3 regions of the Gottschalkia acidurici 9a genome follow, and region 2 is predicted to be linked to each of the others. Evidence: riboswitches for the same ligand, from Rfam matches in the RefSeq annotation. Region 2 holds a riboswitch; each other region holds the start of a gene.
What was found. Region 2 has a riboswitch for S-adenosylmethionine ahead of metK (methionine adenosyltransferase). Riboswitches for the same ligand answer to the same signal wherever they lie in the genome.
Positions count from the first base shown of each region.

Region 1: it holds a riboswitch for S-adenosylmethionine, as region 2 does, so the genes downstream of both, metA (homoserine O-acetyltransferase MetA) here and metK (methionine adenosyltransferase) in region 2, are expected to answer to the same signal.
Region 3: it holds a riboswitch for S-adenosylmethionine, as region 2 does, so the genes downstream of both, CURI_RS05915 (O-acetylhomoserine aminocarboxypropyltransferase/cysteine synthase family protein) here and metK (methionine adenosyltransferase) in region 2, are expected to answer to the same signal.

Region 1 is NC_018664.1:1,330,946-1,334,233, forward strand. Features, by position in the region: gene pheA (prephenate dehydratase) at 1-179, shown strand, start outside; gene CURI_RS06190 (shikimate kinase) at 183-611, shown strand; gene aroQ (type II 3-dehydroquinate dehydratase) at 670-1,104, shown strand; SAM riboswitch class I at 1,168-1,281, shown strand; gene metA (homoserine O-acetyltransferase MetA) at 1,356-2,267, shown strand; gene CURI_RS06205 (DNA-3-methyladenine glycosylase) at 2,363-2,977, shown strand; gene CURI_RS06210 (TIGR00266 family protein) at 3,130-3,288, shown strand, end outside.
Region 2 is NC_018664.1:233,361-236,648, reverse strand. Features, by position in the region: gene CURI_RS14855 (sigma-70 family RNA polymerase sigma factor) at 1-344, opposite strand, end outside; gene metK (methionine adenosyltransferase) at 592-1,779, opposite strand; SAM riboswitch class I at 2,003-2,108, opposite strand; gene CURI_RS01120 (hypothetical protein) at 3,091-3,288, shown strand, end outside.
Region 3 is NC_018664.1:1,261,704-1,264,991, forward strand. Features, by position in the region: gene thiH (2-iminoacetate synthase ThiH) at 1-346, opposite strand, end outside; gene CURI_RS05905 (thiazole synthase) at 368-1,138, opposite strand; gene thiS (sulfur carrier protein ThiS) at 1,143-1,343, opposite strand; TPP riboswitch at 1,467-1,567, opposite strand; SAM riboswitch class I at 1,744-1,847, shown strand; gene CURI_RS05915 (O-acetylhomoserine aminocarboxypropyltransferase/cysteine synthase family protein) at 1,922-3,199, shown strand; gene CURI_RS05920 (MalY/PatB family protein) at 3,217-3,288, shown strand, end outside.

The sequences.
Region 1 (3,288 bases), 1.1 Mb from region 2:
TGCAAAGAATAGAGTCGAGACCTATTTTAGGGAAGTCATGGGAATACTTCTTCTATATAGATCTTGAAGGAAATTTAAAAGATGATAGAGTAAAATTTGTTGTGGAAAAGATAAAGGCAAATAGTACTTACTTTAAACTACTAGGAAACTATAAAAAACCACATAGGAGGGCGTCGTAATATATGAAAAAAAGCATAGTATTGATAGGTATGCCGGGCTGTGGTAAAACTACTATAGGTGAAAAACTAGCAATAAAATTAGGATATGAATTTTGCGATATAGATAAATATATAGTAGAAAAAGAGAAGAAGAGTATAGATGAGATGTTTGAGCATGGTGAAGAGTATTTTAGAGATGTAGAAAGCAATGGAGTAGAAGATGTATCTAAAAAAGAAAAAGTAGTTATATCTACAGGTGGTGGAGTAGTAAAGAGGGAAAGAAATATAAGAGCTTTAAAAGAAAATGGAATTATAATATTCATAAATAGACCTATAGAAAACATAGTGTCAGATGTGGATGTTGAAAAGAGACCGCTGCTTAAAGATGGTAAAGAAAAATATATAAGCTATTTGAGGAAAGATATGATCTTTACAAAAAATACTGTGATATAGAAGTAATTAATGACAAAGATTTAGATGATGTCGTTGACAAAATTACGGAGATGATAATATGAAAATATTACTAATAAATGGTCCTAATATAAATATGCTAGGGATAAGAGAAAAGAATATATATGGAAATGTAGATTATAAAAGCCTATGTGAAATTTTAAGAGAGAAGTCTAAAGAACTTTCTATAGAATTAGAAATAGTTCAAAGTAATATAGAAGGAGAAATAATAAACTTTATTCATGAGGCCTATGAAAAATACGATGGTATGATAATAAATCCTGGAGCTTACACTCACTATAGCATAGCAATCTATGATGCACTAAAAGCTGTAAATATTCCTACGGTAGAAGTTCATATAAGTAATGTTCACGCAAGAGAAGAATTTAGAACAAAGTCAGTAACAGCACCAGCATGTATAGGACAGATAAGTGGATTTGGTGTAGATAGTTATATATTAGGAATGATAGGACTTGTAAACAGACTAAAATATTAAGGAAATTGCGAACATGTTGACATTTGACATGTATATATATATAATAAAACTTATAAAATAAAAAACTCATCGAGAGAGATTGAGGGAACTGGCCCAATGAAATCCGGCAACCGAGCTTGTGCTAAGGTGCTAAATCCAGCGGTATAGCCAAAAAAATTGGTATCCGGAAGATGAGGGAGCGATACAAAAAAAGCTTCTTTCATTTTGAAAGAGGCTTTTTTTATGAAAAAATATACTTTGGGGGTGTTTTTATGCCTATAGTAATACCTACAGAACTTCCCGCTTATAAAATATTAACTGAAGAAAATATATTTGTAATGGGAGAAAGTAGAGCTAAAACGCAAAACATAAGACCATTAAGAATAGCTGTATTAAATCTTATGCCTACTAAAATAGAAACAGAAACACAGATACTAAGGCTACTTGGAAATACTCCATTGCAAGTAGAGATTACACTTCTTCGCACAGAAACTTATGAATCAAGAAATATAAGTAAGGAACATTTAGAAAGTTTTTATAAGACGTTTAAAGAAATAAAAAATAAAAAATTTGATGGAATGATAATAACAGGAGCTCCTGTTGAACATATAGAATTTGAAGATGTTGAATACTGGCAAGAGCTAGCGGATATCATGGAATATACTAAAAGTAATGTAACATCTACATTTCATATATGTTGGGGGGCACAGGCTGGACTTTACTATCATTATAGTATAAATAAACATATGCTTGATAAAAAGATATTTGGAGTATTCAAACATAATGTAATTAATAAAAAAAGTAATCTTTTGAGAGGTTTCGATGATGAATATTTTGCACCGCAGTCGAGACACACAGATATATCAAGAGAAGATATATTAAGAATTCCAGAAATAGAACTACTTTCAGAGTCTGAAGAAAGTGGAGTATATATAGCTGCTAGCAAGGATGGGAGACAAGTATTTGTAACCGGTCATTCAGAGTACGATCCTTTGACTTTAAAAAGCGAGTTTGATAGGGATGTTGCAAGAGGTTTGGACAATGTGGATATACCTAAAAACTATTTTCCACAAGACGACCCAACTAAAGAGCCAATAGTAAGATGGAGAAGTCATGCGAGTTTATTATTTTCAAACTGGTTAAACTACTATGTATATCAAGAGACACCGTATGTACTTGATTAATACTAAAAATAAAAATAGGATATAATATAAAGTAAACCCCTAGATTAAAAAATAAATAACTAGGGGTTTACTTTATATTTGAAGGAAGTGATATTGTGAAAAAGCTAAATAGAGAATTTTATAGTAGGGATACATTAGAAGTAGCTAAAGATCTCTTAGGAAAATACTTAGTAAGAGAATCTAAAGGAAAAAAGATAGTTGGAAAAATAGTTGAAACGGAAGCATATATGGGGACTAAGGATAAAGGAGCTCATACATATAGCGGTAAAGTCACACCTAGAACTGAAGCTATGTTCGGAATTCCCGGCACTTCCTATGTATACTTGATATATGGAATGTATAACTGTTTTAATGTAGTTACTAAGGAAGAAGGAATACCAGAAGCTGTTTTAATTAGAGCAGTAGAGCCTATAGAAGGTCTAGAGGAAATGTCTTTAAATAGATTTAATAAAAGCTATATAGAGCTTAAAAAAAGAGAAATAAGAAATCTCACTAGTGGCCCAGGAAAGCTATGTATAGCACTTGATATAGATAGAAGCTTAAATAAAGCAGATTTATGTGGAGATAACTTATATATAGAAAATCCTGACGTAGATGAAAAGATTAATATAGTAGAGTCTAAAAGGATTGGAATTGATTATGCAGAAGAAGCGAAAGATTATTTATGGAGATTTTATATAGAAGGAAATGAATATGTATCAGTAAAATAATTATCTGAAGAAATACTATAATAGTATGTAAATTTAAAAAGTGATTTGATTTGAATAGAAGTTTTGTATATTATAAATTTATAAAGTATAAAAGTATGTAATTTATGTATTGATATAAATAATTATATAAAGAGAATAAAGGAGATAAAACTATGAGCATAGCGCATGAGATAGACTATAAAATATACGGAGACGATATGCAGTTTGTAGAAATTGAACTCGACCCACAAGAAAGTGTGATAGCAGAAGCTGGTGCAATGATGTATATGGATGATAAGATCCAAATGGAAACTATATTTGGAGATGGTAGT
Region 2 (3,288 bases):
AACATATCTACTAGTTCTAAATTTTCACCATCACTTATATTGTGATTTATAGATATAGAACTTTCCTTTATTTTATGTTTGTCTAAGTAATGAAACCTTAAAGCATTCTTTATATATCCTAAGAAGTGTTTTCCACTTTCTAGTTTCTTTTCTTGCAATATAGTTAATATAACTTCATATCCTTCTTGAATAAGGTCATCGTACATTTGATAATTATTATAGTATTTCTTTATTGACGATATTATCAGTGGTTTCAAATCTTCTAAAATCTCCTCTTTATATTTACTATCTATTGGTCCTCCACTTTTAATCTGTTCGTAAAAGTGATTTATCTTTATATACATACTTACCTCCGTTAGGAGTACTCCATTGTTTATTCCTAGGTAAGTATAGTTTATATATGTAGACTTATTTGGTAAATTTAGGAGTTGAGTAAAAGTCCGCTTAAGATATCTTTCAAGTCCGTTCTTTTCTATTTAGTGTATATATAAAGTCGTGCTAACTATGTAATAGAGTTTCATTAACTACTTGTATTTTTTTGCAATAAAAAAGAGCCTTGTATAGGCTCTTTTTTATTGTTTTATTGGTTTATTATTGTCCTAGTCCTTCTTTTCTTAAGATTTCAGCTTTATCTGTTTTCTCCCAAGATAATCCTAAGTCTTCTCTTCCGAAGTGTCCGTATGCTGCTATTTGTCTGTATACTGGTTTTCTTAAGTCTAAATCTCTTATTATTGCAGCTGGTCTTAAGTCAAAATGTTTTTTAACTAGTTCTTCTATTTTAGTTTCTTCTATCTTATTAGTTCCGAAAGTATCTACAAGTATAGATACTGGTTGTGCAACCCCTATAGCGTATGCAAGTTGAAGCTCACATTTATCTGCAAGTCCTGCAGCTACTATATTTTTTGCAACGTATCTTGCAGCATAGGCAGCTGATCTATCTACTTTTGTTGGATCTTTTCCTGAGAAAGCTCCTCCTCCATGTTTTGCATATCCACCATAAGTATCTACGATTATTTTTCTTCCTGTAAGTCCAGTATCTCCTTGTGGCCCTCCAACTACGAATCTTCCAGTTGGGTTAATATAGTATTTAGTATCTTCATCTAATAATTCTTTTGGTATTATTGGACTTATTACATTATCTTTTAAGTCTTTCTCTATAGTCTCTTGATCTATTTCTGGTCCATGTTGAGTAGATATAACTATAGCGTCTACTCTAACTGGTTTATTATCATGGTATTCTACTGTTACTTGAGTTTTTCCGTCTGGTCTTAAGTAGTCTAGTGTTCCATCTTTTCTTACATCTGTTAATCTCTTTGCTAGTTTATGAGCTAATGATATTGGAAGCGGCATAAGCTCTTTAGTCTCATTACAAGCAAAACCAAACATTATACCTTGGTCTCCTGCTCCAATTAGATCTAATTCATTTTTTTGCCCTTCTCTATGTTCTAAAGCTTCATCTACTCCTTGAGCTATATCTGCTGACTGTTCGTCTATAGTAGTCATAACTGCACAAGTTTCTGCATCAAATCCATACTTCGCTCTAGTATACCCTATCTCTTCTACAGTCTTTCTTACTAACTTAGGTATGTCCACATAAGTATTTGTAGTTATTTCCCCTGCTACCATCACAAGCCCTGTAGTTACTGTAGTTTCACAAGCAACTCTTGACGATGGATCTTTTTCAAGCATAGCATCTAGTATAGCATCTGATATTTGATCACACATTTTATCTGGATGTCCTTCTGTTACTGACTCCGATGTAAATAACCATTTTCTCATTTTAACATATCACTCCTTATATTTATTATTCACAATAAGACGCATATTGAGTATCTTATCCTTCTCATTGTTTATAATTCTTAATCCCCTATGTCGATAGTTTCTTCTATGTCATTGATAAGAATATTAATAACTCATGTAATTTCAAAAGTACATTGAAATTGGTTTGTTAACTAAAAAGGACCCTTCTAAAAGAAGAGCCCTTATTTCTTATTATAATAAGACCTCATCTTCCAGAACTCTAGTCCTGCAGGATTTAGCACCAAATAATTTAAATTATCGGTTGCCGGGTTTCATAGGGCCTGTCCCTCCACCTCTCTTGATAAGGTAATCAAGTTTTTTATTCTATTTTCAATAGAGTAATGTTACCACATAGTTTTTTTATGTCAATAGCTATCTCAAACTCACATGCTAATTACAGTCCTTCTTTCTTCATATACTTTCTTGAACTCCCAACAATACATGCAACATCGGCTTTTTTATAATAAGTTTTGTATTTGACTTTTAATCTATAAGTTCATCTCTACTTACAGGTACTGCTCTAAGTGTTCTGTTGATGCTTCTATTATCTTGCTTTCAGTTCTTACTAACTAATAATCTAACTTTAATATTCCAATACTAGTTTTACATCAGAAGCCAAAGATAATAGTACAGGACTTTGGAACGAATCTGCTAAGGCTCAATACGAAGCTAAAGTACTGCTAGTAATAACTATAATGCGAATACTCAATCACAGCAAAACACCAGTGTAGATCTTGTTATAGTCATGACAGATAAAAAGTATCACAGAGCTAACTGTAGAACTGTAAGACAAATAAAGCAATACGTTACGTCAAGTGAAGCTCAAGTCACGGTATATACTGCCTGTAAAGTTTGTAACCCTTAAGAGATGTATTAATTGCATATCTTTTTTTATACCTAAAACCCTCTCACTGCAACCTCTCTTCCATGATTATTATAAAAAGATCATGTAAGGATAATTTGCTCCACAGGCTTAAAAGACAAGGCTTTACTCTAGTATTCAGATAACCTATAACCTTTTTTAAAAAATTAACTAAAACTTTATTTCCCTTCAGGAACACTCGCGTGAGCCAGAAGGATAACTGAGAAAAACATTCGGTTGATCTTCGGTTCTTAGTGTAAAACTCTACCTTGATTACAATCTAAACATTTTAACCTGTAATAGGTATTTAAATAAAAAATAGTTTAATTTGACACTTAATTCTTTATGTCATATGATTGATTTATGCTAGCATTTGTAAATTTAATATTTCAACGTTGAAAAAACAAATGGAAAGGGTGCATATTTATATGAGAATGATTAAATCGTTAACCAAATATCTATCACTTTTTTTAATTGCTACCATACTCACTTTATCAGTTTCTATTGATTCTTATGCTTCTAATGACACGATTGATTCCACACAAACTTTGGATTTAAATAACTCTGATGTTACAATTAGTGATCCTAAAACACTAGATGAATTAGCAGAAAGCTTATCTGAAAAA
Region 3 (3,288 bases), 1.0 Mb from region 2:
TTAATTTCGACTCTTTTTCAACCTCTTCAAATGTTAATTGATTTCTACCTATACTATTTACTGCATTAAACCCACAATAGACACATTGATTTGTACAATAATTGGCTAAATACATAGGAGTATACATAAGTATAGTCTTTCCGAACTGCTGAACTGTAAGTTTATGTGATAGCTGAGCCATATCCTCAAGAAAATATTCTGCTGTTGGAGAGAGTAATGCTAAGAAGTCCATAGAATTTAACTTACTTTTCTTTAAGATTTTCCTTATATCATTTTTAGTAATTTGCTTATTAAAACTTTCTAAATTGAAGTCCTTGTATTTAGAACAAATACTATAAAAACTCATAATATAACCTTCTTTATCAAATTATTCGTTTAAAAAACCTGTAAGTGGAGAAGATGCACTTGCTGTTATATTTACTTCTCCAAGTCCTGCAAGGTAAGCCTTTCTTCCAGCTTCAACCGCACTACCAAAAGCTTGAGCCATAAGTATAGGGTCATTAGATGAAGCTATAGCTGTATTTAAAAGGCAAGCATCAGCACCCATTTCCATAGCTTCACAAGCATCAGAGGGCTTACCTATACCTGCATCTACAATTACTGGAATAGGTATTTCATCTATGAGTATTCTAATTAGCTCTCTAGTCTGTATACCTCTATTTGATCCGATAGGAGAACCTAAAGGCATAACAGTAGCAGCCCCTACATTAACAAGCTCTTTTGCCACCATAAGATCTGGACTTATATATGGAAGGACTACGAATCCTTCAGATGCTAGAACTTCAGTAGCCTTTATAGTTTCATATCCATCAGGAAGAAGATATTTATTGTCTGAAATAACTTCTATTTTAATCCAATCTCCACATCCTGTTGCCCTTGCAAGTCTAGCTATTCGTATTGCTTCTTCAGCATTTCTTGCTCCAGATGTATTAGGGAGAAGTTGGATACCTTTAGGTATGTAACTTAGTATATTTTCTGAATCAGAACTAAAATTTACTCTTCTTAAAGCAACCGTAATGATTTCAGATTTAGATTTTTCCAAGACTTGTGGAATAAGCTTATCGGAAGAATATTTACCAGTTCCAACAAGCAATCTACTACTAAACTCTTTTCCACCAATTATTAGTTTATCGGACATATTATCAACCTCCTCCTACAAAGCTTAAAACTTCTAAGCTATCATTTTCTTTTAATACTGTATTAGCCCAATCTTCACTTCTAAGTACATTAAGATTATATTCAACCACTACATTATTTGGATAAAGTCCTTTGGATATTAAATAATCTAAAAGAGTTATACTTTCTTCTATAACTTCTTTCTGACCATTTATAAAAATGTTCATTTATATCACCACCTTCTAAATAAAACTCTTTAATACTGTTGAGAATACAAAAAAGGCTTACCTCTAGGTAAGCCTTATAGTATGCAAAATAATATATAGCAAAAATAATCTACTATTATAAAGTAAACTAAATATAAGCTTTCCTACGATGGTTCTAACCATATCAGGTTCAAAGGGTCAGGTTTTTAAACCTTCTCAGCCAAAAGGCTCCCCTAGCTCGATGTTATTATATTTTTCTTTATATGATTTAACACAATTATAGTTTATTATTTTATTTTTGTAAAGATATAAAAAGTAATCTCTATAATACCTATAAGAATTATAAAAAATAAAGTTGACAGAATATTATTAAGACTATATAATAATCTATAATATATGGTACATATTTGATAATAAAATATTCTTATCCAGAGAGGTGGAGGGACTGGCCCTGTGAAGCCCAGCAACCCAAGAGAATTTCTTGAAGGTGCTACATCCAGCAGGTAGGATCCTGATAGATAAGACGAAACAGAAGATTATCTTCCTACTGAACAATAGTAGGAAGATTTTTTATTATAGAAAATTAGGAGGCTAGGTAAATGGACAAAAAATTACGATTTGAAACTATACAACTTCATGGAGGGCAAACTATAGATAGAGAAGCTAAATCTAGAGCAGTACCAATTTATCAAACAGCATCTTATTTATTTGATGATACAGAAGACGCTGCAGATATTTTTGCATTAAAAAAATTCGGATATGCTTACTCTAGAACTAGAAATCCTGTGTTTGAGATATTAGGAAATAGATTAGCACAGTTAGAAGGTGGATTATCTACATTAGTAACGTCATCTGGAATGGCAGCTATAACTTATGCAATATTAGGTCTAGCAAAGGCGGGGGATGAGATAGTAGCATCATCAACTTTATACGGAGGGACAGTAACTCTTTTTAATTATACTTTTAAAGACCTTGGTATAAATGTTAAGTATTTTAATCCTGACAATTTAGATGAGCTTAGGGGAGTAATAACAGATAAAACTAAAGCAGTATTCATAGAAACTATAGGAAATCCAGAAATAAATGTATCTGATATAGAAGAAATAGCTAATATATCACATGAAAATAAAGTACCACTAATAGTAGATAATACATTTGCTACACCTTATCTTTGTAGACCGATAGAATTTGGAGCAGACATAGTAGTTCATTCACTTACTAAATTTTTAGGAGGTCATGGAACTAGCATAGGCGGGATACTAATTGATAGTGGAAAATTCAATTGGGATAACGGAAAATTCCCTCAGCTTACAGAAGCACAAGATAGATTTAAAGGAGTAAAGTTCTACGAGCAGTTCGGAGAAACTGCTTATATTACAAGAACAAGAAATACACTTATGAGTGACATAGGAGCCTGTCTATCTCCGTTTAATGGATTTCTAATTTTACAGGGAATAGAGACTCTTTCGCTTAGAATGGAAAGACACGTAGAGAATGCAAAAAAAATAGCTGAATATTTAGAAAATCATGAAAAAGTAGCATGGGTGAAATATCCTGCACTTAAAACAAATAAATATCATGAAATAGCTAAAAAATATTTGCCTAAAGGATCAGGAAGTATATTTGCTTTTGGACTTAAAGGTGGATATGAGGCAAGTAAAAAATTAATAGAATCTGTAGAGATATTTTCACATTTAGCAAATGTAGGAGATGCTAAGTCACTTATAATACATGCAGCATCAACTACACATCAACAATTAACGGAAGAAGAACAAATAGTAGCAGGTGTTTCACCAGATCTTATAAGAATGTCAGTTGGTATAGAAAATGTAGACGACTTGATAGAAGACTTAGAAAATGCATTAAAGAATATATAAAGGAAAGGGAGATTTTAATGAGTAAGAAATATAACTTTGATGAAGTAATAGATAGAATGGGAACTTATTCAAACAAATGGGATGGTGCA